Regions from separate parts of the Blautia sp. MSK.18.38 genome, predicted to be linked through region 1. Evidence: predicted binding sites of a transcription regulator. Region 1 holds the regulator's gene; the other holds the start of a gene.
The links. The regulator Rex, encoded in region 1, represses fermentation and respiration genes when NADH is low (regulators of the CRP and FNR family bind a similar motif). The targets are predictions, from matches to a motif close to ATTGTTAANTANTTAACAAT.
Positions count from the first base shown of each region.

Region 1 (15,659 bases):
GTGATACCAGTGCTTTTACTCTCTCGTATTTTTTCATAATCCCGACTCCTCTTCACCTATAGCTAATGCCTTGGGCAGATATTCTATGATATCTCCTGCCAGCATACTGCGCATTCCTTTTTCAGCGGCTGCAAGATCACCGCAAAGTCCGTGAAGATAAACACCTAACGCGGCCTTTAAAACCATGGGAGGCTGTTCCTCCGTTTTCAGATACATACATAACACTGCTGCCAGGATCCCGGAAAGCACATCTCCGCTTCCTGCAGTTGCCATTCCGGAATTACCGGAAAGATTCAGATACATCTGGCCTTTTTCATCTGCGATCACCGTACATGCATCCTTCAATACGCACACAGAGCCTGTTTCCGCAGCACATTTCAGTGCAGTATCTGCGATCTCATGCTGGATCTCCTGGATCGTTCTGCCACTGAGCCGGCTCATTTCTCCGATATGCGGTGTCAGGACTACATGCTCTCCCAGATACTGGTACCACTGTGGATGTGCAGCCAGAAGGTTCAGGCCGTCCGCATCCAGGATCAGCGGCTTTTTCTCCCGGGCAGCCGCCGTGAGAAACCACTGTTCTCTCTCACGGCTGGCCACTGATGTTCCAAGTCCCGGTCCGATCACGATCACATCACACCAGGATAGAAGCTGTTCATTGGATTCCTGATCAAAGCGGCTGCAGACCATAGCCTCCGGAAGGAGTATCTGCAGTGGGATCCTGTTGGCTTCCACAGTCTGGATCTTTACCATTCCCGCACCGGCACGAAGTGCTGCACTGGCGCTTAAATAAGCGGCTCCACACATTCCCTCACTTCCGGTCACAAAGAGCACTTTTCCGAAGGTACCCTTGTTTCCGCCGGGATCACGTTCCGGAAACAGCTTCAGATCTTTATTTTCCAGACAGGCGGCAGATGCAGTCACAGCTTCCTGCTCATAGATCCCGATATCGGCGGTAACGATCCTTCCTGCATACAGTCTTCCCGGATAAAAGCAAAGACCTCTTTTCCGGTAGGCAAATGTGACAGTCAGATCGGCGCTGAAGGCAATTCCCATTTCCAGGCCAGTATCTCCGTTCACTCCTGACGGGATGTCAACTGCAATCTTTTTGGCCCTCGCACTGTTCATCTCATGGATGATATCAGCATAATGCCCCTCGATCGGACGCGTCAGGCCTACCCCAAACACGGCATCTACTATAGTAGTATATTCACTCCACTGCGGGTTATTCACCTCCGGGACACGATAACCGGAAGCGATCTTATACTGAAGAGCTGTCTCTCTGGTCATTTTATCTTTGTTTCCGACCATATAAAACTCTACCCGGATTCCCTTCAGATGGAACAATCTGGCAACAGCGATACCGTCACCGCCATTATTTCCGCTTCCGCAGACTACCAGGATCCTTTCGTCCTTCTGGAGATACTTTTCTGTTTCCTCTACCACCTTCAGTGCCGCCCGCTCCATCAGAACCTCGGAGGGAACTCCGATCTCACGGATCGTTGTGGAGTCCAGATCCTTCATTTCTTTGCAGGTAACAAGCTTCTTCATTCTGTCTTCTGCCTCCCCTCTGTCATAGAGAAAGCTGCCGTTTCCGGCAGCTTAACAATTCTTACTTATCCACATGTTCCTGCCTGTATTTGCTGAGATTATAAGACAGTGTCATCAGACTCTCGGAAAGATGAACGTTCTCTACGATCACATCATCCGGTGTCTCAAGATCGAGATGTGCAAAATTCCAGATTGCCTTGATCCCGTTCTCCACCAGGATATCTGCCATTTCCTTGGCTTTATTCTTGGGAAGTGTCAGGATCGCGATCTCCACGTTATTCTCTCTCAGGAAAAACGGAAGCTCACTGAGCATCTGGATCTCAAGTCCACGGACTGCGATGCCCTCAAGCACAGGATTTACGTCAAAGATACCAACCAGCCTGAACCCGCGCTTCTCAAAATCCACATAATTGGCAAGTGCCTGTCCCAGATTACCGGCACCCAGGATGATCATCGGATGAACGGTATCCAGTCCCAGGATCTTACCGATCTCTGTATAAAGATAGTGTACATTATAGCCATACCCCTGCTGCCCAAAACCGCCAAAATTATTAAGATCCTGACGGATCTGAGAAGCTGTGGTATGCATCTTTTTACTTAATTCATTGGAAGAAATACGTTCTACATTATCTTCCATCAGCTCTCCTAAGTAGCGGTAATAGCGTGGCAGACGCTTAATCACCGCTTTCGAGATTTGTTTTGTCTCCACGATAGTTTTCCTCCTTACCTTACACTAGGTTAATTATAACGAATTGACATTTTCCTGTCAATTAAAGTTGTCTATTCTGTACAAATTTCTTTATAATTTTTCTAATAATTGATTTTTTCTTTGAAATCCCGGCAGTTTCCGTTATAATAGGTGGAGGATTTTTCCCTGTTCAGACATAAACAGGGGTGATTCTTTATACAGGAGGACAGTTTTTATGATTTTATCATGTCAGAATATATGCAAGGCCTTTGGCGAAAAAGTAATTTTAAATGATGCATCCTTTCACATTGAAGACCGTGAAAAGGCTGCTCTGATCGGATGCAATGGTGCAGGAAAGACCACACTGCTGCGTATCATCATGCAGGAGCTTTCTGCTGATTCCGGTACCGTGGTGCTTGCCCGGGATAAAAATATCGGCTATCTTGCCCAGTACCAGGATATCCACGGACATCATACCATCTACGAGGAGCTTCTTACCACCAAGCAGCACATCATCGATATGGAACGCCGTATCCGCAATATGGAACAGGAAATGAACACGGTGACCGGTGATGAGCTGAACCGTCTGATGGAAACCTATACCCGCCTGACCCATCAGTTTGAGCTGGAGAACGGATACGCTTACAAAAGTGAGCTGACCGGTGTCTTAAAGGGTCTCGGCTTCACGGAGGAAGATTATGACAAGCAGATCGAAACTCTTTCCGGCGGTCAGAAAACCCGCGTGGCGCTGGGCAAGATGCTTCTTTCCAAGCCGGATATCCTGCTTCTGGATGAGCCAACCAATCACCTGGATATGGAAAGCATCTCCTGGCTGGAAACTTATCTTCTGAATTATCCGGGAGCTGTTTTTATCGTCTCCCATGACCGTTATTTTCTGGATAAGGTAGTCACCAAGGTCATTGAGATCGAAGCCGGACAGACCCGCGTATACAGCGGCAACTACTCTGCCTATGCTCTCAAGAAGGCTCAACTTCGTGACGCACAGTACAAGGCATACTTAAATCAGCAGCGGGATATCAAGCATCAGGAAGCCGTTATCGCCAAGCTGAAATCCTTTAACCGTGAAAAATCCATCAAGCGTGCGGAAAGCCGTGAAAAAATGCTGGACCGTGTACAGAGGATCGAAAAGCCTCTTGAGCTCCAGGACCGGATGCGTATCTCGCTGGAACCACGGGTGTTAAGCGGAAACGATGTGCTCCACGTGGAAGCGCTTTCCAAGGCTTTTCCGGGACAGACCCTGTTCTCCGATATCTCCTTTGATATCAAACGCGGCGAGCGTGTGGCACTGATCGGAAACAACGGAACCGGAAAGACCACCATGCTGAAGATCATCAACGGTCTTATTGAGGCAGATGCCGGCAAATTTTCCCTTGGTTCCAAGGTGCAGATCGGTTATTACGATCAGGAACATCATGTTCTGCATATGGACAAGACGATTTTCCAGGAGATCTCCGATACTTATCCGACTCTCACAGAGACCGAGATCCGAAATATGCTTGCCGCATTTCTCTTTACCGGAGATGATGTTTTCAAGGAGATCTCCGCACTTTCCGGTGGAGAAAGAGGCCGTGTTTCCCTTGCAAAACTGATGCTTTCCGAAGCCAACTTCCTGATCCTTGACGAGCCTACCAATCATCTGGATATTGCCTCCAAGGAGATCCTGGAGGAAGCACTGGTCAGCTACACCGGTACAGTCCTTTATGTATCCCATGACCGTTACTTTATCAATCAGACTGCGACCAGGATCATGGAACTGACAAACCAGGCAGTGGTAAATTACATCGGTGATTATGATTACTATCTGGAAAAGAAGGAGGAGCTGACCAGTACCTATGCACCGGGAAGCACTTCTCCGGAGGCACCTGCCGAAGAAAAATCGGTTTCCGAGAACAAGCTTTCCTGGCAGCAGATGAAGGAAGAACAGGCAAAGAAACGAAAACGGGAAGCCGAGCTGAAAAAAGTCGAAGCCCGTATCGAAGAGCTGGAAACAAGAGACAGCGAGATCGACGAAACCATGGTCCTTCCGGATGTCTGCACCAATGTAGCGGAATGTACAAAGCTGAGCCGCGAAAAAGCAGCCATCGCTGAAGAACTGGAAGAGCTTTATGAAAAATGGGAAGAGCTGGCCTGACGGTCAGCTCTTTTTTATCCCCTCATGTTTTTATGGAAGCAGCATGCCGAGATGCTGTTCAAAGCATACACCATCGTTACGGTCTGTTCCTTCCTCCACCGCATCCCGGATCGATGCCGAGATAAAGTCCACGGCCAGCTCTGCACAGGTTTTCATGGAATATCTTTTTACCAGCCCTGCACTGAGCACGGATGCAAAAAGATCTCCTGTCCCGGAATAGCTTCCGCCAGATTTCTCTGCAAATACCCAGGAGCTGTTTCCGTTTTCCAGGACAAGATTTCCCATTTTCAGAGGCTGCCCCTCCTCCCTGTGATCCACTCCGGTGATCACAACGGCAGGAAGTGAAAATTTCCGGGCAAGTCCGCACCCGATCTCCCGGATCTCTTCCATCCGCCGGGCCTCTGATGCCTTTTGCAGTTCCTTCCAGATCTCCTCCATTTTTTCTTTTCCGTAGAGAAGAAGGAGGGCTTCCGTAAGGTTCGGTGTGATCACATAGGAACGACGTGTCAGTTCGCAGAACCGGCTGCGAAGCTCTTCTGTATAGATCGGATAAACCGCGCCGTCATCCCCCATCACCGGATCTGTAAGGATCAGAGTATCCTTCCCTGCAAACGCATCCATAAATTTCAGGATCCTGTCTGCCTGCTTATCGTCAGAAAGAAATCCTGTATAGATCCCATCCGGGAAAAATCCTCTTTTTTTCCACTGCTCCATATATGGTTCCATATGCTCTGTGAAATCCTCACAGAAATAACTTTCATAACCGGTCTGGTTGCTTAAAACAGCGGTGGGAAGTGGACACGCCTGGACTCCCATCACCGAGATCACCGGGATCGCTGCTGTCAGTGAACATTTCCCCAGCCCGGAAAGATCATTGATCACTGCTATTTTTTTCATGGTAATTCTCCAGTCTTGAGTTTTTTTCTGTAATATTATAGAATGAACTGTCAGGTTTACGCAATCATTTTTGGAAGGAAATCATCATACTTATGTTAAATATATCTGCAGAACACAAAAAAGAACACCTTTATCTGGAGGTTTATCACTATTACCGGAAGCTGATCCTGGAAGGCCGTCTCCTTCCCGGAAGCAAAATGCCCTCCCTCCGCAAATGCGCCCAGGAGCTGAAGCTGAGCCGTACCACCATCGAAAATGCCTATCTTCTGCTGGCAGCAGACGGCTATATCATCGCCAGGGCACAAAGCGGCTATTATGTCACCAGCATTGCTTCCAAGCAGCATCTGCTTCCCCCCGAAAAACAGGATAAGGATATCACGCCCTGCCTTTATGATTTTGCCTCTTCCGGTGTTGACCGGGAAAGCTTCCGTTTTGATCTGTGGCAGCGTTACATCAAAAGCGCCCTCCGCCAGGGCGAACGTATGCTTTCTTATGGCGAACCCCAGGGCGAAAGCGATTTCCGGGAGGTTCTCGCAGACTATATCCGGGAACGCAGAAATGTGATCTGCTCCCCGGATGACATTGTAGTAGGAGCCGGTCTCCAGCCCCTTCTCCAGATCCTCTGTCCTCTAATCCATGAACGGAAAACCGTTTCGTTCCCCACACCGTCCTTCACCACATGCAGCACCATCTTTCAGGATTACGGCTTTGATGTCCATTACCGGGACAAAAGCTGCGATGTGATCTATGTTTCTCCTGCTCACATGACGAAATGGGGCGAGATCATGCCGGTAAAACGACGCCTGGAGCTGATCCGTCATGCGGAGATCAATGACCATCTGATCATTGAGGATGATTTCGAAAACGAATTTGTTTATTTCCAGAAGCCGACACCTTCACTTTTCGGTCTTGCAGGTGGTGAAAACGTTGTCTATATCGGTTCCTTTTCCAGGCTGCTGCTGCCCTCCATCCGTGTCAGCTTCATGGTACTGCCACGCTCTCTCCGGGAAAAATATACAAAAAAAGCAGCCTTTTATAATCAGACTGCTTCCAAGGCAGAACAGATCGCGCTCTGCCAGTTTATCCGCGACGGGCATCTGGCTTCCCAGACTAGAAAGCTCCGCCGCCTTTATTCCCAGAAGCTGAAGGCTCTTTCCCAGGCTGTCCGGGAAACCTTCGGCCAGGACTGCCAGATTCAAACAGGAACCGCAGGAACCAGCCTTGCCCTTACTCTTCCCTGTTCTCTCACAGGCAGTGAACTGACAGACAGAGCCCGGAACCGTGGTCTGGGACTGGAGGTTCTCAGAGAAAACGGAGCCGAGGTCACCCTGGTCCTCTCCTGCTCCTCCATTCCATCCAAGGATTTTCTGCCTGCCTGTCAGCTTCTGAAGGAGGTTACCGGCTCCTAATCTCTCCGGTTATCGATCATGTAGAGCAGGGCATTTACAATGCACGCAGCAATATTGCTTCCACCCTTGCGTCCTTTTGCCACAATATAAGGCACATCTGCGTGCATGATTAGCTCCTTGGACTGCACAACATTCACAAAGCCTACCGGCACACCAATGATCAGCTCAGGAGAAAGCTTTCCGTTCTCAATAAGCTCATAAAGACGTACCAGTGCGGTAGGTGCGTTTCCAATGGCAAAGATCAGCTTTTTATCCATCTCTGCTGCCTTGTCCATGCTGGCTGTGGCTCTGGTAGTCCCGTTCTTTTTTGCAAGGGCAGCCACATCCTCATCGGACATGAAGCAATAAGCCTCACCGCCGTAGCGGGCAAGTGCACGCTTGTTGATCCCGGCCTTTGCCATCTGGGTATCTGTGACGATACAGGCACCGTTGCGAATGGCGTCCATGGCTATCTCCACTGCCCCCTCCGAGAAGCAGAGATTTTTTGCATAATCAAAATCTGCGCTTGTGTGGATGCAGCGTTTTACGATCAGCTCTGTTCCCGGGATCAGGGGAGTATCCCCCAGCTCTTCTGTGATGATCTCAAAGCTTCTTTTTTCGATCTCCATGGGTTTTACATTTTCAAGCTCAACTTTCATTTCTATTCTTCCTCCGTAATCCCGTTTTCCAGTATCTCATAGATTTTTTTCATATCCAGATGCTTCCGCAACTCTGCAGCCAGGATATCATACTGCTGTTCCTTAAATGCCGCAAAATCCACGCCTGTCATATTTTCCACATCAATACCTTTTTTCTCACCGATCACGCGAATGATCGCCTCTGCAGATGCTTCCTTATCGAAAACGCCATGGATATAGGTTCCGCACACATTTCCTGCAAAAGCACCCTCTTCTTTTTTCTTACCGCTGACGCTGTCTGTGATCTTCGTGGCTGTTCCTGCATTGTCCTTCAGGATGCTTTCGCCCATATGGATCTCATAGCCCTCGATCTCCGCACCGGAAAGAGGAGCAAACACACCGGACAGCTGACCGAAATGCCCCTGCACCCTGGTCCTGGTTTTCTTTTCGGCAAATACCGTTTCCATGGGAAGAAGTCCCATTCCTTTCATGGAACCGCCATTTTCAACTCCATGAGGGTCGCTTAAGGTCTCGCCCAGCATCTGATAGCCGCCGCAGACACCAAAGATCAGCTTGCCTCTGGAGGCTTCCTTGAGAACCGCTGCCTCCATTCCGCTTTCCCGCATCCAGATCAGATCACCCATGGTGTTCTTGGTTCCAGGAAGGATGATCATATCCGGAGAGTGAAGATCTCTCGGGTGTTTTACATAGCGGAGAGAAACTCCGGGAATGCTCTCAAAAGGATTAAAATCCGTAAAGTTGGAAATCCTTGGTGTACGGACCACTGCGATATCAATGACACCGGCTTCCTGCTTCCGGTCAAAACGCTCCGTCAGGCTGTCCTCATCCTCCACCTGGATATCCAGATAAGGCGCCACACCCACCACCGGGATCCCGCTTCTTTCCTCAAGCATGACAACACCAGGGTCCAAAATAGTCTTATCTCCGCGAAATTTGTTGATGATCAGCCCCTTTACCATAGCCTTCTCATCGTCCTCCAGAAGCTCCACCGTACCGATCAGCTGGGCAAAAACACCTCCACGGTCAATATCTCCCACAAGAAGGACCGGTGCCTTGGCCATCTTTGCCATACCCATATTTACAATATCCTCATCCTTGAGATTGATCTCGGCAGGACTTCCCGCACCTTCGATGACAATGATATCGTTATCTGCTGCAAGAGCGTTGTACGCCTTCATCACATCCGGGACCAGGGTCTTCTTATATTTGAAATAATCCCTAGCACTCATGGTTCCAAGAACCTCTCCGTTTACGATCACCTGGGAGCCTACATCATTGGTAGGCTTCAGAAGGATCGGATTCATCAGGACAGACGGCCGGATCCCGGCTGCCTCTGCCTGCATGACCTGGGCCCGTCCCATCTCAAGACCATCCTCTGTGATAAAGGAATTCAGTGCCATATTTTGTGATTTAAAAGGAGCCACACGATATCCATCCTGCTTAAAGATCCTGCAAAGTCCCGCAGCCAGCAGGCTTTTTCCGGCATTGGACATGGTTCCCTGTACCATTATTGCTTTTGCCATAATATACCTCCCTCAAGTACTTCGATCAGTTTTACATTTTCTTCATGGCGCTTTACCGCGATCCGGTAATACCCCTTTGTAAGACCCGGATAATTGCTGCAGTCACGGATCAGGATCCGCTTGCGCAGACAGAAGTCAAAGAGCTCCTCCGGTCCTTTAAAGAAAATATAATTTGCTTCCGACGGAAATACTTTATACCCAATGCGGGCCAGCTCATCCTTCAGCCACTGTGCCTCCCGAAAAACAAGCTGTCTTCCCTCCTCTACATATTCCGTCTCTGTAAGTGCCTGGAGCCCGGCTGCCTGGGCCATGGTGGAAACATTCCATGGCTGAACGCAGAGCTCCATCCTTTCCAGCAGCTTTCTGTCAGAACAGAGGCCATAGCCCAGCCGCACACCGGCCATGGCATATCTTTTTGTAAATGCCTTCAGGATAAAAAGATTATTGAACCCGGAAAGAGAACGCTTCAGAGAATACTCTTCCGGTTCCTTTACAAAATCAAGGAAACACTCATCTACCACCAGCAGGATATCCAGCTTTCTGCATTTTTCCAGGATCCTTTTCAGAAGCCTGTGGGGAATCAGCATGCCGGTAGGATTGTTGGGGTTACATAAGAAAGCCATATCCAGTCCCTTATGGAGGATATCCAGATATGCTTCACTGAGCACAAAACCGTCATTTTCCGTCAGCATGTAATATTCCAGCTCACAGCCAGTGCTGGCCAGAGCCTGTCCGTATTCCGCAAAAGTAGGCGCCGGGATCAGAGCCCGCTTTGGCTTTACTGCATGACAGAGCGTAAAGATCACTTCTGCTGCTCCGTTACCACATATTACCTCTTCCGCTTTTACCCCTTCCGATTCTGCGATCCTTTCCCTGAGAACGCCGCATCCCACCTGGGGATACTGTGCAATATGATCCAGACTGTGGATAATGGCCTGCTTCACACTTTCCGGTGTTCCCAAAGGATTCAGATTTGCCGAAAAATCCAGGCAGTCTTTATGTTTATATACGTCTCCTCCATGTATGTGTTTTGTCATTGGTCATTCTCCTGTCTGTATTTATTGTTACCTTAATAACCCGAACCGGATCCCCGCACTGAGCAGTCCAAATACAACCACCCCCAGTATGGATGCCGCGTACATCAGCCGGTTAGCTCTTTTGATATCCTCCGGCTCCACCGGGCGGATCGGATCCCCGATCGTGGGTTTTTCATATAATTTCCCGAAATAATATGCATTTCCCGCAAGCTGTACATCCAGCGCTCCGGCCATGGCAGCCTCTGTCTGAGCAGAGTTGGGGCTTGCATGATTTCTCCGGTCACGTTTGTAGATCTTTGCCGCGTTTTTTGTATCCATTCCTGTAAAAACAGTTCCTGCCACCATCAGCCATCCGGAGATCCTGGCAGGGATATAATTGGCCACATCATCCAGCTTTGCCGCAATACGGCCGAAATAAAGATATTTGTCATTTTTATATCCAAGCATGGAATCCATGGTATTGATACCCTTATACAAAAACATCAGCGGCACCCCGCCGATAGCCATATAAAGCATGGGGGCGATCACGCCGTCGGATGCATTTTCCGCAACGGTTTCCACAGCAGCCTTTGTCACGCCGGTTTCCGTAAGCTCTCTGGTATCACGGCCTACGATCATGGACACCGCATAGCGTGCCTCGTCCAGAGTTCCGTTTTTCAGCCGGTCATAAACCTTCATACTCTCATCTTTCAGGGAACGGGTGGCAAGAAGCTGATAGCACCAGAAAACCTCCAGCACAAATCCGGTCACCGGCAGATACCGGTAAAGATAATAAAGCACCAGAAGCGGCACCCCGCCGCTGAACAGACCGACAAGCACTACGATCAGAAAGCCTCCTGTCAGCTCACCGCCGTGATTTTTCGGAAAAATCTTCCGGATCACCTTTTCCAGCACTGCGATCAGATTGCCGATGACACAGATCGGATGATAAAGCCATCTGGGATCTCCGATCAGAAGATCCAGCACAAATCCTATGACCAGTGCAGGAAGACTATATTTCAGCATCTTTTTTCTGCCTCCGTTCTTTCTTATATTCCAGTGCGTTCTTCAGAAAGCGTGCCGGAACCCTGGGATTTCCGTAATAATAAAGATGCGGAAATCCTGCCATCAGCCTGCCTCGGTCATGGATACAATCCCATCCTCTTTTAGATGCCGGCTTTGCCGCATGAAAATCCTCTCCGCAATCTGTGGAGTCAAAGTAATGGAATTCATGAGCCGGGATCTCACCAAGTCCGGTATCCTGTTTTTCCGTAAGGGTGATATAGCCGAACCGGTTCAGCTTCGGTGTCCGGTAAGCCCTTCCAGGGATCACCCCGCAGACTCTGCGCTGCTTTCCTTCCATATCCTCCATCTCCTGATGAAGATACATGAATCCGCCACATTCTGCCAGACAAGGCATTCCATCCAGGATAACTTCCCGGATCCGGGTGCACATTTCCTGATTTTCTTCCAGCGCCTCCCCGTTTAATTCCGGGTAACCGCCGCTTAAAAGAAGCCCGTCCAGATTCTCCGGAAGCTCTCTGTCATGAATGGGTGAAAAACGTACCAGCTCCGCTCCCATCTGCTCCAGAAGATTTAAATTATCCGCATAGAAAAAGCAGAAGGCTTCATCATCCGCCACACCGATCCGCACCTTTTCCTCTGTACGGTATCCGAAGGCAGTATCCTTCTGTATCAGCATTTCCGTCTCCGGTGCCGCAAGCTCCGGTGCTTCCCCTGCAAGCTCCAGGATCCCATCGATATCCAGGGTTTTCTCCAGTACCTCGGAAAGCTTCTGCAGACGGCTTTTCAGCTCCGGGATCTCCTCCGGAAGCACCAACCCCAGATGACGGCTTTCGATCACACAGTCCTCCACCTTCGGAACATATCCCAGCACCTTTACGGAAAGCTCCTCTTCCAGAAGCTTCTTCATCCTGGGATACAGCATGGGAGACATCTGATTAAAGATCACGCCACAGATATGACTGTCCTTTTTGTATTCCAGAAAGCCCTTTACATAGGCAGCCAGGGAAACACTCATGCCACGGCTGTTTACGATCAGGATCGCCGGTGTATCTGTGGTGGAGGCCAGATCATAGGCGCTGGCTCTGGAGGTGATCCCTCCTACACCATCATAATACCCCATGACTCCCTCCATCACTGCGATCTCACAGTCCGATGCGTTCTTTGCCAGAAGATACCGGGTTCTGTCTCCATCTGTAAAAAACGTATCCAGGTTTCGGGATCTTGTACCGATCACACGGCTGTGGAACATAGGATCTATGTAATCCGGGCCGCATTTAAAAGAAGCCACCTTAAGGCCACGGTTCACCAGCGCCTGAAGCAGCCCGCAGGTGATCAGGGTTTTTCCGCTTCCGCTGGCACCTGCCGCAAGAAGTATTCTCGGGATCTTCACCTAAATCTCCTCCCATCTTCCGCTGCAGGAAATGATATAGATCGGATTCTCACCCATCATCATATGATACCTTCCGATAGATTTTGATCTTGCCGCAGACAGCTGTACGATATCCACATCCGTCAGGCTGAAATCTCGTATGGCATTCATGGCTTCCGTCACCGTCTCCAGGGTGATGCAGTTGATCACGATCCGTACTTTTGGATTTTTGTCCAGAAGAAGCCGGATGATCTCATTCATATTTCCGGAAGACCCGCCGATAAAGGCATGTGTCGGAACAGGCAGTTCCACCATTGCTTCCGGTGCAGTACCCGGCACGATCTCCAGATTGTCTGTGGCAAATTTCCGCCTGTTCTCCTTCAGAAGAGCAAGGGCATCCTCCTTTTTCTCGATGGCATAGACCTGCCCCTTCCAGGCACGAAGCGCCATCTCAACAGAAACCGAGCCTGTACCCGCTCCCACATCATAGCAGACAGAATCCTCCTGAAGCCGAAGCTTGGACAGAGAAACCGTACGCACCTCTTCCTTTGTCATAGGCGCCTTCCCACGGAGAAATTCCTCATCACAGATCCCGTGAACTGCGGGCAAAGGTACTGCCTTTTCATTGCACGCAGTTACCACGCTTAACGCATCGCCCCGGTATTCTGTAAGATCTGCTGCACTGGCATGAAAGATTTTTTCATTTTCGTAGGAAAGATTTTCACCCACATAAAGGGTCACATCACCCATTCCATACGCAACCAGACGAGAAGCCAGGCGAGCCACCCCATCCTCTGTTCCCAGAATGGAAAAAACCTTGGGGTTATGCCGAATCAGGGCAATCAGATTGCAGTCTCTTCCATGAGCGCTGACGATTCTGGCATCATCCCAGGAAAGACCGATCTTCGCCATAAAATAGACAACGGAAGAAATCCCGCAGATCACCTGGACATCACCATCCAGAAGATCGATCAGCTTCCTTGCGCCGCTGTAGAAGCCCACATCGCCGGAAAGGGCAATGGCAACGGTACGGTACTGTGGATGTGTCTTGATATACTCCACGATCTTATCACTGCGGTACTCATGGAGAACCATCTGCCCCGGCATCTGTACGGCATCTGTCATACGCTTTGCACCGATCAGAAGCTCCGCCTCATCAAAGGCCTTCTTTCCTTCCAAAGTCAGGGTTTTTTCCGCACCCATGCCGATGCCTACAAGAGAAATCCTCTGTGACAGGGTAAGGCCGAACAGCTTTGCCAGAAATACCCTTGCTTCCGGCAGGGACAGCCCCTCCTCCTGCAATGGTCTTCCGATGATCACAGGTGTGACGCCGCAGCGCTGACAAGCCTCCATCTTTTCCGGGAATCCACCTGCCAGACCGGTATCCTTGGTGACCAGATAGCTGCACTGAAACTGTCGAAGCATGGCTTCATTGATCTCTGTGGAAAATGGCCCCTGCATACCGATGAGATGCTTTCCCTCGATCCCCAGCTCCGCGCAGGAGCTGATCACGGAAGGGATGGACAGCACCCGGGCAAAAAGCCTCTCCTGGTAATCCGGGATCACTGTAAATTTAGACAGCTCCTTGCTTCCTGTGGTAAGAAAAATGTTCCCCTCTGTACCGGAAAGAAGTTCTGCCGCCTTCTCCGTGCTTTCCACATAGATGGCTTCCCTGTTCTTCTCCCCCTCCGGGCGAAGGACACGCTGATAGCGGATGCTTCCGTTCTCACAGGCAGTCCGGATATTTTTTGTCACCTCTGCTGCATAGGGATGAGTGGCGTCCAGAACGATCTCCGGCGCTTCCCTTCGGAAAAGCTCCTCCATATCTTCGGTTTTCAGCCTTCCGGCGCTGACATGGAGAAATTCATTTTCCTTCAGAAGGGAGCCGCCATATTCCGTAGCTGCACAGGCATAGACCGGAACATGATTTTCCGCAAGGAACTCACAGAGCGCATAGCCCTCGGTGGTCCCTGCAAAAACAATGGCTTTATACATTCTTATATCCCCTTGGTGTTACCATCTTGCCGTTTACATTCTTAGTCTGTGAATTTCCCACAAATACGGTAGTAAACATATCCACTTCTGTATCACGGAGTTCCTTCAGTGTCATAACCTGTGCAGTCTCGCCGTCACGTGCGATCTGGGCAACCGTGCCGCAGACAGTATCCGGGGACTTGTATTTCATCATCAGATCACAAGCCTTCTGAAGATAATCCTTACGTTTTCTGCTGGACGGATTGTAAAGGCATACCACAAAATCCGCCTGTGCTGCTGCCAGAAGCCTTGCCTCGATCTTCTCCCACGGAGTCAGAAGATCACTTAAGCTGATCAGGCAGAAGTCATGGATCAGCGGTGCACCCAGCACTGCGGCGCCGCCTGTGGCTGCTGTCACACCCGGGATAATGGTCAGCTCCACATCCGGATAGTTTTCTCCCACCTCATACATCAGACCTGCCATGCCATAGACACCGGCGTCACCACTGCAGATCATGGAAACGGTTTTTCCTTTTTTTGCCTCGTCAAAAGCAAGTACACAGCGGTCTACCTCTTTTTTCATCGGTGTGGTCATGAACTCTTTGCCTGCAAAATACTCCTTTACAAGATCCACATACACCGTGTAACCGATGATCACATCACTTTCATTTAATGCACGGATCGCTCTTCCAGTCATCTGGTCATACGCACCCGGGCCAATTCCTACAACATAAATCTTACTCAAAACGTATCCTCCGATTTCCGGCTGCAAGGGCGGTGGTCACACCGTCCCGGCCTGTTTTTTTTCTGATCAGTGTACCCTGTCCGCAACCCAGAACCGCGCTTCTCTCACAGACATTCTCTACACCTGTTATCTTTTTTACAAATTGTGACGGGGTAAATTCACCCTGCACTGCCTTCAGCTCTTCCTCTGTAAAGGTCAGAAACGGAAGCTGCCAGGCTTCTGCCAGAGAAAGAAGTCCCACCTCTTCCTTCTTCAGATCGATACTGGCAATGGCTCTCAGTGCTTCTCTGTAAACATCCGATTCTCTCAGACATTCCTCTGCCGCCTTCCGGATGGAGGCTGCATCCTTTCCCCTGCGGCAGCCCATTCCCAGAACTGCAGAGGGCGGCACCACATGGACTGTATTTTTAAAGGGCAGGCAACCTCTGTGGATCGTCACCGCAATACCTGTTTCCGGTGCCTCACCGGCTTTCTCACCATTCTCCGGATCCGCTGCAGCTGAGGGCCTTCCGTCTTTCCCGCAAAGCACCAGACCCTCCGGCAGCTCTCCATCCCATGGAAACTCACTGTAAAAGCCAACGCTCTCTCCCGCAAGAAGGGCTGCAGAAGCCTCCTTTGCAGCCTTCATATGAAAAATAGCACAGCCATTCTTTTTTGCAAAAACATCCACT
Region 1 is NZ_JANFYP010000009.1:41,749-57,407, reverse strand. Features, by position in the region: gene alr (alanine racemase) at 1-37, opposite strand, end outside; gene NE638_RS07435 (NAD(P)H-hydrate dehydratase) at 34-1,551, opposite strand; gene NE638_RS07430 (redox-sensing transcriptional repressor Rex) at 1,613-2,260, opposite strand; gene abc-f (ribosomal protection-like ABC-F family protein) at 2,475-4,391, shown strand; gene NE638_RS07420 (pyridoxamine kinase) at 4,422-5,288, opposite strand; gene pdxR (MocR-like pyridoxine biosynthesis transcription factor PdxR) at 5,381-6,697, shown strand; gene NE638_RS07410 (precorrin-8X methylmutase) at 6,694-7,335, opposite strand; gene NE638_RS07405 (cobyric acid synthase) at 7,338-8,858, opposite strand; gene cobD (threonine-phosphate decarboxylase CobD) at 8,843-9,895, opposite strand; gene cbiB (adenosylcobinamide-phosphate synthase CbiB) at 9,923-10,900, opposite strand; gene NE638_RS07390 (cobyrinate a,c-diamide synthase) at 10,887-12,290, opposite strand; gene cobK (precorrin-6A reductase) at 12,291-14,264, opposite strand; gene cobJ (precorrin-3B C(17)-methyltransferase) at 14,257-14,988, opposite strand; gene NE638_RS07375 (cobalt-precorrin 5A hydrolase) at 14,981-15,659, opposite strand, start outside.

Region 2 (15,659 bases), on a different contig from region 1:
GCGGATGTTTTGAGAACCGTATGCGTTTCTCCCGTCTGATCATCGAGGAAGTTAAAAAAGCAACACAGGGAAAAATTGCAGTTCTTGCAAGAATCAACTGTGCAGATGAGGTTCCGGGAGGACTTGATGTCCACGACAGTGCAGCAATCGCAGCATATCTGGAAAGCTGCGGACTGGACGGACTCCATGTATCCCGTGCCGTTCATATCAAGGATGAGTTTATGTGGGCACCGACTGTTATCCACGGTGGATTCTCTGCAGCAGAGGTTGAGGAAATCAAACGTGCGGTAAATATCCCGGTGATCACAGTTGGACGTTATACAGAGCCACAGTTCGCAGAACTGATGGTAAAAGAAGGAAGAGCAGACCTTGTAGCATTCGGACGTCAGAGCCTTGCAGATCCGGCTATGCCGAAGAAAGCACAGGAAGAGCGTCTTGAGGATATGACTCCTTGTATCGCCTGTCTTCAGGGCTGTGTTGCAAACATGTATGCAGGAAATCCGGTATGCTGTCTGACAAACCCGTTCCTGGGTCATGAGGCAGAGCCGCTTGAGAAAGCGGAGGAGCCGAAGAAGGTTATGGTTATCGGTGGCGGTGTTGCAGGACTTTCCGCTGCATTTATCGCAAAAGAGAGAGGACATGAGGTAACGCTTTATGAGGCAGGAGATGTTCTCGGCGGAAACATGAGACTTGCTGCATATCCGCCGGGAAAAGGTGACATCACAAACATGATCCGCAGCTACATCCATCGCTGTCAGAAGGATGGCGTTAAGATCGTGATGAACTGTGAGGTAACTCCGGAGCTTATCAAAGAAGAGAAGCCGGACAGCGTGATCATTGCCACCGGTTCCAAGACTCTGATCCTTCCGATCGAGGGAATCGACAATCCGGCTATCATCCACGGCTCTGACCTTCTGGATGGCAAGAGAGCAGCAGGCAAAAAGGTTCTCGTTGTCGGCGGTGGAATGGTTGGATGCGAGACAGCTGCATTTTTAGGCGAGCAGGAGCATGATGTAACTGTTATCGAGTTCCGTGATACCGTAGGTGCAGACGTGATCCACGAGCACAGAGTATATCTGATGAAGGATTTCGAGGACTACGGAATCAAGGAGATCACCGGAGCAAAGGTATGCAAATTCTATGAAGACGGTGTAGAATATGAGACCGCTGACGGAGTACGTCACGAGTCAAGAGGATATGATTCTGTGATCCTTTCCATGGGATTCCGCAACTACAATCCTCTGGAAGAGAAGATCAAAGACCTTGTACCTGAGACACATGTGATCGGAGATGCTATCCGTGCAAGACGTGCACTGGATGCAACAAAAGAGGCTTATGAGGTAGCTTCCAGGATCTGATCTGCCAGTCGCTGATCGTATTGATACAAAAGAAAATAACTATCCGATAAACCGGACAGTATAAAGATTAAAAAGATGGCCCGACAGACATCGGAGAAAAATAATCCGGTGTCTGTCAGGGGAAAATGCAGGAGGTAAAAAGAAATGGAACAGAGAATTAAAGGAACAACTGGTTTACTTGCACTGATCGGAAGCCCTGTAGGACATTCCGGATCCCCGGCTATGTACAACTTCAGCTTCCAGTACCATAACCTGGATTATGCTTACATGGCATTTGATATCAAAGAGGATCAGGTTCCGGCAGCTCTTGATGCAATGCGTCTGTTCAAAATGAGAGGCTGCAATGTAACCATGCCTTGCAAGAACAAAGTAGCTCAGTGTGTAGACGAGCTTTCACCGGCAGCAAAGATCATCGGCGCTGTAAACACCATCGTAAATGAGGATGGAAAACTTGTTGGACATATCACAGACGGTATCGGATTTGTCCGCAATCTGAAAGAGCACGGTGTTGATGTAAAGGGTAAAAAGATGGTAGTCCTCGGAGCAGGCGGTGCAGCTACAGCCCTTACTGTACAGTGTGCCCTTGACGGAGCTGCATCCATCGCGATCTTCAATCCTGACGATCCATTCCTTGACAGAGCAAAAGGAACTGCTGAGAAGCTTGCAAAAGAAGTACCGGACTGCAAAGTAAGCGTATATTGCCTTGACGACCAGGACAAACTGAGAGAAGAGATCGCAAACGCAGATATCCTCGCGAACGGAACACTTGCAGGAATGAAACCACATGATGACATCACACTGGTTGATAAATCCATGTTCCATAAGGAGCTTGTTGTTGCTGACTGCGTATACAATCCGGCCGAGACAAAGATGGTAAAAGAAGCAAAAGAAGCAGGCGTGAAGCTTGCGGTAGGCGGAAAAGGAATGCTTCTGTGGCAGGGTGCAGCATCTTACAAGCTTTACACAGGTCTTGAGATGCCGACAGATGAGTACCAGAAATTTCAGGCTGAGAACGAAGGGAAATAAGAAAAATGAGCCAGACAGGTAAGAAAAATTTAGTGATTACTTCTATCGCGCTGTATTTTACATATTTCATCCATGGAATCGGAGCTTCCATCATGGGTCAGTACAAGCCGGAGCTTGCTGCTCACTGGGGAGCAAAGGCTTTAAGTGATGGAACTATGGATGTCAGCATGGTAGTATCTGTAATTGCCGCACTTGGACTTGGAAGACTGATCTCTCTTCCGTTTTCCGGTCCCCTGTCCGACAAATTCGGACGCAGATTAAGCGGAATCATCGGCGTGATCTGTTATGCAGCATACTTTATGGGAATCGCATTTGCTCCGTCTATGGGAGTTGCCTACGCCTTTGCCATTGTAGGCGGTATCGCAAACTCCTTCCTGGACACCTGCGTAAGCCCAACATGTATGGAGATTTATGTAAACAATCCTTCTGTAGCGAACCTGTTTACAAAATTCTCCATGTGTATCAGCCAGTTTCTGCTTCCATTCCTCATCGGATTTGTAGTAGCGGCGAATATGTCCTACAGAACCATCTTTATTGTTGCAGGTGCTGCGATCTTTATCGATGGAATCCTGATCCTGTTCCTGCCATTCCCGGAGAGAAATACAGCAGGTACAGTAAAGAAAGAAAAAGCAAAATTAAAGATCACTCCTGCAGCTCTTGCAGCAATCCTCATCGGATTTACAAGCTCTTCTACATTCATGCTGTGGCTGAACTGTAACCAGGAGCTCGGAAAGCTTTATAACTTAAGTGATCCTTCCAAGATCCAGTCATTCTATGCAGTAGGAACCTTTGCAGCAATCCTGTGTTCCTCTGTATTTATCAAAAAAGGACTGAAGGAGATCAATATCCTGATCATTTATCCGCTGATCTCTTTCATCATGCTGGGACTTTGCTACTTTATCCAGAATCCGACAATCTGTCTTATCGGTGGATTTGTGATCGGTTTTGCAGGCGCAGGCGGTGTGCTTCAGCTGGCTGTTTCCACAACTGCGGAGTTCTTCCCGGAAAACAAGGGAACTGCAACATCCATGGTCATGATCGCATCCAGCGTTGCGAACTACACCATTCTGACATTGGCCGGCTACATTACAAAGACTGCCGGAACCAGTGCTCCGAGAATGATCCTGCTTCTCAATATGGCAGTGACATTCATAGGAATCCTTCTTGCACTGTTCGTTAAGATGAACCGTGGAAAAGAGGCTTGACTGAATCAAGGAAATCCCTTGGGGTGAATATCCGTTTGACTACAGTAAAAAAAGTGAATCATTGTATGGATACAGACAAAGATGACTGAATCTGTGCAAAACAAAGTTCCAATTCGGGAACGATTCCCGGATTGGACTTTACCGTTTTTGAAAATGTTTGTTAATTAACAAACTTATAAAATAAAAGATACTATATATGTATTATCAAAAAAAACGACAAAGGAGAATCGTTATGGCACGTGCAGCAAGACAGCGAAGAGAACACGAACTGCCCTACATTCCGTTTGGGCCATTTCAGATTCGTTTTCCGTTTATTCACTATAAAATTGAGTCCGTAGAGTTTATCCAGGGCCTGATCCTCGGGGTTACGGCACTGGCGGCGGTTCCTTATCTGGAACAATATCTGGGATTGCCTTATGAGCTGGCATGGAGCTGTGTGATCATAGAGACCATGCTGTATATGCTACACAGCTTACTTGGTGATCCGGTTGTACCGGGATGGATCACACCGACCCTTCCGCTGACGATCGTATTCCTGGAAGGCTTCCCTATGGGAAAAGAACGTATCCAGGCAATGATCGCCCTGCAGATGCTGGTTGGTCTCGTGTTCATATTTATGGGCATCACCAAGCTTGCGGATAAATTTGTCCATGCAGTACCAAATTCTGTTAAGGGTGGTATCCTTCTTGCTGCGCCGGTGACGGTTATGGCAGGACAGCTGGGAGAGGGCGGCAACATGCATAAGTATCCGCTGGCGATCGTTGCCGGTGTAGGCCTTCTGATCCTGATCAGCTTTTCAGATAAATATCAGGAGAAGAGAAAGAACAACAAATTCCTGGATCTTGTTGCCAGGTATGGAAACCTTTTCCCGTATCTGATCGCCATGGTGGTAGGTCTTCTTGTAGGAGAACTGGATGCGCCTGGTTTGGAGCTGGGAACCTTTATCAAGATCCCGCAGTTCAAAGAGATCATCTCACAGGTAAGTATCTTTGGTGTGGGAATCCCGCCGGTCTCCATGTTTGTCAAAGCGCTTCCTCTGGCACTTGTATGCTATGTTATCGCATTTGGTGATTTTGTTACCACAGAGACACTGGTTACAGAGGCACGCCAGTCCAGAGATGATGAGTACATTGATTTCAATTCCAGCCGTTCCAACCTGGTCAGCGGCATCAGGAACCTGATCCTTTCCGTCATTGCCCCGTTCCCGCCGCTTTCCGGTCCGTTATGGGTTGGAATGACAGTATCTGTTTCCATCCGTTACAAGGAGGGAAAGAAAGCTATGAAGTCTCTGATCGGCGGTATGGCATCCTTCCGTATTGCAACGTTTTTAAGTGTGCTGATCATTCCGGTTGTAAGCTTCTTCCGTCCGATCTTCGGAGTCGGTTCCTCCATTACTCTGATGTTTCAGGCCTTTGTCTGTGCAAGGATCGGTATGGATTACTGCAGAACAGACCGTGACAAGATGATCGCAGGTGTTATGGCAGCGGTGCTTGCAACTCAGGGAACTGCATGGGCATCCGCATGGGCCCTGGCTGTAGGCTTCGGCCTGAATATCTTCCTTTCAAACTGGGACCCCAGAAAGAAAGAGGAGAATGCCATCGAGGATAAAAATTGATCAGAGGAATAACAAAGATATAAAAAAAGAAAAAGAAGAAGTGTGCTGGATGGGTCAGCACACTTCTTCTTTTTGTCATGAGATTTGTTGTTTTTAATTATTATTTTAATAGATTTGCTATTATGGGATTAAAATTGCAAAAATTTGTTACATCAATTGGGTTTAAAAACTGGTTTATAATTCGCGTTCTGTTACAAAAATCTACCGTAGATCCTTTTTATGGGAGGTTACAGGATCACAGGCTTTTGTGGATAATGTCAAGAACCTGTGCAAGCTCGTTGACATTGATCTGTCCCGGTGCGGAAGCTTTGGTAGCTGCACCGAAGGTAAGGGCGGAACCGAAGGTTTCGCCGGCGAGACGGCTGACAACACCGGTACCTGCCATGGACATGGTAATGATCGGGCGGTCGGCGAACTGCTCGGACATTTCCAGCGTGGCACTTAAGAGTGTAAGCACGTCCTGTTTGTTTCTTGGCATAACAGCCATTTTCGGGATATCTGCGCCATAGTCCTGCATCATGCGAAGACGGCGCACGATCTCATCCTTCTCAGGAGTTGCGTCAAAATCATGGTTGGAAGCGATGACCTTTACGCCATAGCTGTGTGCTTCCTGGATCATGCTTTTTACGATCTCCTCACCTGTGAAGGCTTCTACATCAATGAGATCTACATAGCCGCTTTTTGCGACAGCCATGTTGAGTGCTTTGTAAGCTTCGTTGGAGATCGCTTTTTCTCCGCCTTCTTTTGCAGTACGGAAGGTGAAGAGGATCGGAGTGTCCTTTAAAACGGTCTGGAGATCTTTTGCCACATCCAGAACCTTGTCTGTGTCAAAAACGTCCTCAAACCAGTCAACACGCCATTCCACAACGTCTACGGGGATCCTTGCGAAGGTCTCTGCCTCAAGGAGGATATCATCCTTTGTCTGTCCCACGATCGGGACACAGATCTTCGGTCTTCCCTCTCCGAGTGTGATATTTCTTACCTGAACTGTTTTCATAATGGTCCTTTCTGATACGACAGGAACAGATAGCAGTTTAGTCGTCGTATCTGATGTTAAGAATCTCTTTCATATGTTCGATCGGCATCGGTTCGCCGGTCCACAGTTCAAATGCAGCGGAGCCCTGGAAAAGCATCATGCCAAGGCCGTTCATTGTCTTGCAGCCAACTTCCTTTGCCATAGAACGCATAGCAGTTTCAAGAGGGGAGTAAGGCACGTCAACAACGATAAGCTCCGGGCGGAAGTAAGACTTGTCCGGAACAACGGACTGACCTTCCAGTGGTTTCATTCCAACACCTGTCGCATTTACGAAAATATAACTGTCAGCCATTTCTTTTTTCAGCTGGTCAAGATCTGCCAGATCATAGAGAATAGCATGGCTTGAAGTTCTGGTGTTGATCTTTTCTACCGTAGATACTGCACGGCCCCAGAATTCATCTTTGCGGTTGAAGATCACGATCTCGCCTACACCGTCAAGTGCTGCCTGGATCTCGATAGCAGTTGCGGCACCACCTGCACCTACGATGGTCATTTTCTTTCCGATGGCGTTGATGTTATTGTCTTTCAGTGCTGCCATAAATCCGATACCGTCTGTGATATGGCCTGTAAGATGACCATGATCATTAACGATGGTGTTTACAGCGCCGCACATTTCTGCTGCCGGTGAAAGCTCGTCAAGGTACTGGCCTACCAGAGTTTTGTTCGGCATGGAAACGTTGGAACCTCTCATTTTCAGAGTACGGATTGCTTTTACAGCATCCTCGATCTCGTCTGCACCAACCTCAAATGCAAGATATGCATAATCATAGCCAAGCTTTGCAAAAGCTTCATTCTGCATGGCAGGAGAGCTGGAGTGGCGGATCGGATATGCCATAAGACCAATCAGTTCGGTATGTCCTGTAATTCTTTCTGACATGGTAATAACTCCTCTCATTGGTAAAATCTGGATGAAGATTTGTCTTTTTTAAACCTCCCACCACATAGATCTGAAGAAGTTGCGGACATTCTCCGGACGGCTGCGGGGGAGGAAGACGTGGAAAATCTATGTTACGGATCACCGAGTGAACTGTAACAGATCTATATACACTTTCCGGTAGAAGGATTGAAATGTTCCCGGAAAGGGTATAGCGGAAAAATATTAAAGGTATCCCTTCTGCTCAAGAATGGTAAGGATATTGCGTCCTTCCTGGGTACCGTCAATGATTCGTCTTGCTCTCTGGCTGTCGCCGATGTTCATGATCTCAACATCCTCAGAAGAAAATTCCTCTGTGAGGTTCTGGTAAAGCTGTCCCTGAGCTCTCATTCCGAGACATACGAAGCCGTACTCAAATGGAAGCTCATAAGGCTCACCGTCGCCCCTGACAAGGAAGGAAGAATCCTTAACCTCAAGGAGAGCAGTTTTTGTAAGCTGATGTACATTGTGTTTTTTCATCATGGTCTTTGTGTCATTTTTGCTTACCGGGTCAAGATCACGTCCGATCTGATCCATCATCTCAACGATAGAGATGTCTGCGTTTCTGTCAGCAAAGAATTCCACAACATCAAGACCTACAGCACCGCCGCCTACAACAACAACCTTTTTGCCTTCCAGATCCTTCGGAAAATCATTAATGTGGCTGATCATACCAAGAATAGAATAAATATTATGGTTCTCGTTGTCAATACGATCCTTTAGTCCTGCAATCGGAGGCAGAAGCGGAGCGGAGCCGGTGGAGCTTACGATGATATTCGGATGGAACTTGCGGATGTTTTCCGGTGCTCCTTCTGTGTTTTTGAAGATGTAAAGATTATCAAGCTGTTCAGCACGATGCATGAGATAGTGCGGGAAATCAGCAAGACGGTTCTTTGCAGGGATCTTTGAAATCAGAGATGCAAGTCCGCCAAGCTCATTGCCTTTTTCCAGAAGGAAGGTATTGCATCCAACCTCTGCGGCTGTACAGGCAGCTTCCAGTCCGGCAGTACCGCCGCCGATAACGACCACGTTGCAGTTTTTATTTACATGTTTTTTCTTATATACATCGCCCTCAAGAACAGATGGGTTTACAGTACAGCGGATCGGACGGTTTACACCGATACGGTTTCCGGCACAGCCAACGTTACAGGAGATACATTTGCGGAGGTCACACTCATGACCTGTGGCAACCTTGTTTACCCATGCAGGGTCTGCAATCAGACCACGGCCCATACCGATCAGGTCTGCATCACCGTCAGCCAGGATACGCTCAGCAACCTTCGGGTCACGGACATTACCCATGGAGATACATGGCTTGTTGAATTTTTCTCTTACGGCCTTTGCCATGTAGGAACGCCATCCGTCCGGGAGATAATTTGCATCGATCTGGTACTGGATGGAACCGTTAAGTCCGCAGGAAACATCAAAGATATCAACCTCTTCCTGAAGATAATCCAGGTATTCCAGAGTATCCTCCAGTGTATTTCCGCCCTCCATCAGCTCATCCGCACTGAGACGGAGCATGATCGGGAAGAAAGGTCCTACCTGTTTTCTTACCTCATCGATGACCATACGGCAGAAACGGGTACGGTTCTCAACAGATCCACCGAATTCATCGGTACGCTTGTTTGTGATCGGGGAGAGGAACTGACTGATCAGATAGGAGTGTCCTGCATGGATCTCTACCGCGTCAAAGCCAGCTGTCTGTGCACGTTTTGCAGCCTCACCGTATTTTTTTACGATGTGAAGGATCTCATCTTTGGAAAGAGGACGCGGGATCTCGCCGCCTTCCTTGGATGGAACATCGGATGCGGAAACCGGCTGCATGTTAATTCTGGAAGAAATTGCAGAAGCACCTGCATGGTTGATCTGGATCGCGATCTTTGTTCCATATCTGTGGATATTTTCACAGAATTTGAAAAGACGTGGCAGATAGTTATCATGATCGATGCGCAGCTGTGTGGTTCCGTTGGAGCCCTGCGGGGAATCGATGCTTGCGTTCTCTACGATGATGAGACCTGTGCCACCCTTTGCACGCTGCTCATAATAATTGATATGAAGAAAACTCATTTCGCCGTTCTGTTCACCGTAGTTGGTGCCCATCGGCATCATAACAATACGGTTCTTGATAGTCATATTTTTAACGGTTAATGGGGAAAAAATATGCGGATAATCATTCTTCATCTGAAAAAACCTCCCTGGTTATTTTAAATAGAATCGTTTGTTTGTGTTAATTATATAACAGAATAATCTATAAAACTAATTCATAATACGAGCGATATAATAAAAATAATCTATAGATTTTTGCATATCATCTTTCAGGCTGCAGGTACTTGCATGTTTATAATGTGAAAAAAACAGATGCAGAAGGATAACTGGTTACTGAGAACGGAGTGAACGGTAGCGCTAACTGGAAAATGGTATCGGATCCAGGGGTTTACATATATGATTTTAACGTGTTATCATAACAAATAAAAAAGATACAGAAAACGGAGAAACGGGCAGGCTGAAACGGATCAAATGTAAGACTGTATTTCCGCGTTCTGTAAAAAGACAGGAGATAGATAAAATGGAATTCTGGGATATTTACGATGCAGATAAGAAACCGACAGGACGAACTATGAAGCGCAATGACTGGTGTTTAAAGGATGGAGAGTATCATCTGACAGTTTTGGGCGTGGTAGCAAGACCGGACAAGACCTTTCTTATTACCAAACGTGTGATGACAAAGGCCTGGGCTCCGGGCTGGTGGGAGGTTTCCGGCGGTGCAGCCCAGGCAGGAGAGGCTTCCCGTGATGCAGTACTCCGTGAGGTGAAAGAGGAGACCGGACTGGACGCCAGTGAGGCAGAGGGCGGATACCTTTTTACATATAAAAGAGAGAATCCGGGGGAAGGAGATAATTACTTTGTGGATGTGTACCGTTTTGTCATGGATGTGGAGGATAAGGATCTGAAGCTTCAGACAGAAGAGACAGACGGATATATGTTTGCAACCCTGGAGCAGATCCGGGCGTTTGCCGCAGAGGGAAAATTCCTACATTATGACAGTATTAAGAAGGTGTTTGAGTTTTAAGCAGATTTTTGAATGATTTTTATCCTGATGTGGAAATAGATGTTGTTTTCTGTGGATTTATATTTCAATTAACGTTGTTTTTTGCCTTATTTTCGAAGAATTGTATTGACATTAAGAGGCTCAGATAGTAAAATTTAACGTAGGGAAATTATAAGCCGGATGAACAGAGTCCGGCTTATCGAATATTACGTACGTCGAGAACATCTGACGCATCAAATTATGTTTTGCACAGCTGAACTTGATGCAGTAATTTCTGAGAGTGCTATAGATCAATCGGGAAGAATATAGCAGTAATTAAAAAAATGCTGTAATACGAAATTTTTGAAAGCGAGGAATCATCAATGGCGGATGAACATAGAGATCAGATCAGAATCGTACAGGAAACCGTAGCCGGTAAGGAGATCACATTTGCCCATATCATGGGTGGTCCGGCACCTATCATATATCAGAAGCTTGGACTGAATCCGCAGGTGGACTATGGATCATCTGCAATTGGTATCATGAATATGACACCTTCCGAGTCTGCTGTGATCGCATCCGATATTGCTGTGAAGAGCGGTAATGTGTATCTTGGATTTGCAGACCGTTTTACAGGAACACTGATCATAACAGGAGAGATTTCCGATGTGCAGACTGCAATGGAGGAGATCGTGGATTATTTCCGTGATACTCTGGGATATGTAGTATGCAATATCACCAAGCGATAAGGAAGTGTACCATGGAAGAACGGATAACGAAGGAAGAACTGCTGGAGAGGCTGTTTCATGATGATTATGAGAACCTTAAGGGAAGAAGACTTCGGCTGACCCGGGTGAGAGTACCTGGAAAGGAGCTTTCCTTTGCACATGTTTTTACACCAAGTGATAAATCTGTTTATGAGAATCTTGCGTTACATATCGGTGTTCATGAAGGTGAAGATCACAGAGGAGATGCCATCGGCATGGTCCGTGTCACACCCTGGGAGGCAATCGTGGTTGCGGCAGATGTTGCAGTGAAGGCAGCTCATGTGGAAGTAGGATTTATGGATCGTTTCTGTGGGACGCTGATCCTGACAGGCGGTTTTACGGAAGTGATGACAGCTGTGGAGGAAGTGGTACGATTTTTCCATGAGACATTGAAATTCGATGTCTGTAAGATCCACAGAAGCTGAGGCAGGACGGGATAAAAAATGAAAAAAATTTTTCTGATGGGTCGAAGTGAAGCCGGCAAAACATCCCTGACACAGGCGCTTAAAGGGGAAGAGCTTCATTATCATAAGACTCAGTATACCAATACAAATGAAGATACTATTGATTCACCGGGAGAATATGCGGAATCCAAGCATTTCAGCGTAGGACTGGCCTGCTTTTCCTTTGAGGCGGATGTGATCGCCATTGTACAGGCAGCCAATGAGCCATTTAACCTGTTTAGTGACGGCAGCAGGAATTTTCTACTACGGCCGCTGATCGGGATCATCACCAAGGTGGATTCTCCCCATGCCAACATTCCCATGGTCAGACAGTGGATGGAGAACATGGGTTGTGAACGGATCTTCATGGTAAATAACAAGACCAGGGAAGGCATCAGTGAGCTGATGGATTATCTGCAGGATGATCTCCCGAAGCTTACGCTTGAACAGGCGAAATTCAAGCAGAGCCTTGGCCTTAACGAATGGGATTCCATGCCGGAAGGGGTGGAGTATCCGGAATCCATACGGTAAAATAGTAATATTCACGAAAAATGAATAAAAATACAAAATTCAAACAGAAAAAGTAGAAATTCCTCCGGAACTGTGATATACTGTCATTGTTTGGAAGATTCGTGGGCTGAAATGTAAGATCCCCAGAGCATGAAGGATAAAGAGGATAGAAACGGGGCTCGCAGATATATGGCAGAAGAGCTGTATGTCGGGAACACCGGGTATCCGTATCTGCCTTCATGTTCCGGGGATTTTTTATATTCTATACACAGATTTTCCGAATGGATGCAAAAGACAAAAAATAAGAAGGACAGGAGAGGAAAAGATGTTTGAATTATTTGAAAATCTGACCAACTGGCTCTGGGGACTGCCGTTGCTGATTACGATCCTCGCTACAGGCGTATATCTGACAGTACGTTCCGGTTTCTTCCAGTTTCGCCATTTTGGTTACATTGTGAAAAACATGTTCAGTAAAGAACGTCGCCAGGAAGGCGGAGATGACGGAAAGAGCCTGACACCGTTCCAGGCTATTTCCATTGCGATCGGAGGTACTGTTGGTGTATCCAATATGTCCGGTGTTGCAACGGCCATTGCAACAGGAGGACCTGGGGCATTATTCTGGCTCTGGATCGCGGCGCTTCTTGCCATGGTCATCAAGATGGCAGAGGTAACACTTGCTGTATACTACAGAGAGAAACAGCCAAACGGTGAGTACCAGGGAGGCCCGACCTACTACATGCAGAAGGGTCTTGGCGGAGAGAAAAAGCTTCCCTTCTGGAAACTTTTTGCAGTACTGTTCGGCGGCTGTATTTTCATGACATGGTTCATTACTTTGCAGAATTATACAGTATCAGAGGCTGTCGGAAGTACCTTCCACCTGCCGTACATCGTACCGTCACTTTTGTATGTGGCAGCGATTTATCTGATCATCATCGGCGGTGTAAAGAAAGTCGGCGTGATCTCTTCCTATATGACACCGATCATGTGCATGCTTTACATTGTAGGCTCTCTCGCAATACTGGTAGTGAATTTTGACAAACTGCCGGAAACCTTTGGAATGATCTTCAAGGGCGCATTTACAACACAGGCGGCAGTCGGCGGATTTATGGGAGCCGGTGTTGCAACAGCAATGCGTCTTGGATTTGCCCGTTCCGTATACAGCAACGAGGCAGGCTGGGGAACCTCTCCTATGATTCATGCTTCCGCAAAGACAGATCATCCTGTAAAACAGGGACTGATGGGAGCATTTGAGGTATTTGCAGATACTATCGTAGTGTGCTCCATGACAGGTCTTGTTGTTATTACCACTGGCTACTGGAATTCAGGACTTCAGGGATCAGAGCTGACACTGACAGCATTTGAGTCCGGAATGGGCTCTGTTGCGAGAGCACTGATCGCGATCAGTATCTTCCTTTTCGGACTGACAACATCAACCGGATGGTTCACCTACTACAGCGTGATCCTGAAGCACTGGCTGAAAAATAATCAGAAGGTTCTGAAGATTGCAGAGAAGGTTTTTATCCTTGGAACACCATTATGGGGTCTTCTGGTCACAGTGCTTACTCTTTACGGAAACGGAACACCGGCGCAGCTGTGGGTAATTGCAGACTTTACAACCGTATTCCCTACATTTGTAAATGTTGCCACATTATTTATCTTAAGTGGTACTTTCTTTAAACTGCTGAAGGATTACAAGGCGCGTTACATGGGAATTGGAAAGGTAGACAAGGATATGGCACTTTTCTACGAGGATAAAAAAGAAAAAGAGGAAAAATAAACAGTGGATACAATTTTTTTTAACGGATGTATAAGAACACTGGATGACAGTGAAAAAGTGGCAGAGGCTGTGGGAATCGAAAATGGTCGGATCGTTTTTGTGGGAACTGATAAAGAAGCGGAAGCTTTTTCCTGCAAAAAACGGATCGACCTTAAGGGAAGGCTGATGCTGCCCGGTTTTGTGGATACACATATGCATATGCTGCATTATGCATTTGTGGAAAGATCTGTAAAACTGTTTGACTGTACAAGTGTTGAGGAAATGCTTGCCGCAGCAAAAAAAAGACTGGAGGAGAGCAAAGGTCAGAAGCTGACCTGGCTTTACTGCAGAGGCTGGAATGAGGAGCATTTTGATAAGCCACGCTATCCGCACAAGGATGAGCTGGATGCGCTCTCAACGGAAATCCCCATCATTATGGTGCGTGTCTGCGGGCATGTGGCTGTGTGCAACAGCTGCGGTCTGGAGCTTCTGAAAAAAATCCCGGAGTTCCCGGAGATTGCGAAGGAGGTTGACCTGGATACCGGACTTCTGAAGGAAAATGCAGTACAGTTTTATTCTTCCGTATTGGAAGCACCATCCCAGGAAGAAGTGGAAGGCTACATCAAATACAGTGCGAAGAAGCTGAATGAATGTGGATTTACAGGTGTACAGTCCGATGATCTTGCCTCACTTCCGGGGAAAAACTGGCGTCGGATCATGGCCTCCTACAAGGCACTGGATGCCAGAGGGGAGCTGAGTATCCGCCATTATGAGCAGTGCCTTTTTGAGCGGGCGGAGGATGCGAAGGCTTTTATTGAGGAAGGATATCGTACCGGACAGAGGGGGGATCACTTTACTGTCGGACCAATGAAGCTGATCCAGGATGGTTCCCTTGGTGCAAGAACTGCGGCCATGAATGAGCCTTACGAGGATTCGCCGGGAAATACCGGGATCATCACATTCAGTCAGGATGAGCTTGACGATCTGTTTGCTTTTTTTGACCAGCATCAGATGCAGGCAGCGGTACACTGTATCGGCGATCGTGCCATGGATATGGTCATTGAGGCAGCTGCGAAATCTCTTTACCGGAAGGATAATAAAAAGGGCAGACATGGTATCGTACATTGCCAGATCACCAATCCGCGTATTTTGCAGGGGATGAAAGACCAGGATCTTCTGGCATATATCCAGCCGGTATTTATCGATCTGGATATGAACACAGTGGAACCTGCCATCGGCGCACACCGTATGGATAAGGTGTATGCATGGAAGAGCATGCTGGATATGGGAATCCATACGTCCGGCGGTTCGGATGCTCCTGTGGTAAGCTTTGATGCCATGGAGAATATTTATTTTGCAGTCACCCGCAAAAATATCAGCGGTCAGCCACAGGAAGGCTGGATCCCCTCCGAAAAAATGTCTGTAGATGAGGCGGTGAAGCTTTTTACAAAAAACGCAGCTTACGCTTCCTATACAGAAGACGAGAACGGAACCATCGAAGTGGAAAAAAATGCAGACTTCGTAGTTCTGGAGAAAGATATTTATAAGATTGATCCGGATGAGATCAAGACCACGAAAGTGGATATGACAGTTCTTGGCGGTGAGATCGTTTATGAGAGAAAAGTAGAAGAATGACGGCAGTATAAAAAGAAAAAAGTGAGAGGCAGAGTCTGAGTGGAGCAGGCTCTGCCTTTTTGTGTGGTGCAGTAAAAAGTATAGAACAAATATTCGGTTGCCCTATACTTTTTTACGCTGAATGACATACTGTAAAAGCAACAATAATAAAGATAAAAGCACTCTCTTTACATATAGTAACAGGCAGTATTTACATATCCACAAATTTCAGAACAACAAGGAGAACCGTATGGATCATTTCAAATTACACTCCGAATACCAACCCACAGGAGACCAGCCTCAGGCTATCGAAAAACTGGTCAATCATTATAGTGCTTCTTATTGTAGTGGGAATATCTATGGTTACTTTTGGATCCATCGTATG
Region 2 is NZ_JANFYP010000002.1:84,604-100,262, reverse strand. Features, by position in the region: gene NE638_RS01895 (FAD-dependent oxidoreductase) at 1-1,358, shown strand, start outside; gene aroE (shikimate dehydrogenase) at 1,503-2,384, shown strand; gene NE638_RS01885 (MFS transporter) at 2,390-3,589, shown strand; gene NE638_RS01880 (hypothetical protein) at 3,822-5,204, shown strand; gene aroD (type I 3-dehydroquinate dehydratase) at 5,440-6,201, opposite strand; gene NE638_RS01870 (shikimate dehydrogenase) at 6,239-7,117, opposite strand; gene NE638_RS01865 (oxidoreductase) at 7,340-9,337, opposite strand; gene NE638_RS01860 (NUDIX hydrolase) at 9,723-10,226, shown strand; gene NE638_RS01855 (BMC domain-containing protein) at 10,568-10,933, shown strand; gene NE638_RS01850 (BMC domain-containing protein) at 10,945-11,376, shown strand; gene NE638_RS01845 (EutP/PduV family microcompartment system protein) at 11,395-11,925, shown strand; gene NE638_RS01840 (hypothetical protein) at 12,055-12,237, shown strand; gene NE638_RS01835 (alanine/glycine:cation symporter family protein) at 12,230-13,681, shown strand; gene NE638_RS01830 (amidohydrolase) at 13,685-15,295, shown strand; gene NE638_RS01825 (hypothetical protein) at 15,634-15,659, shown strand, end outside.
Region 2: a site for Rex is predicted at 9,380-9,399, ahead of NE638_RS01865 (oxidoreductase). Genes of this name have one in related genera too.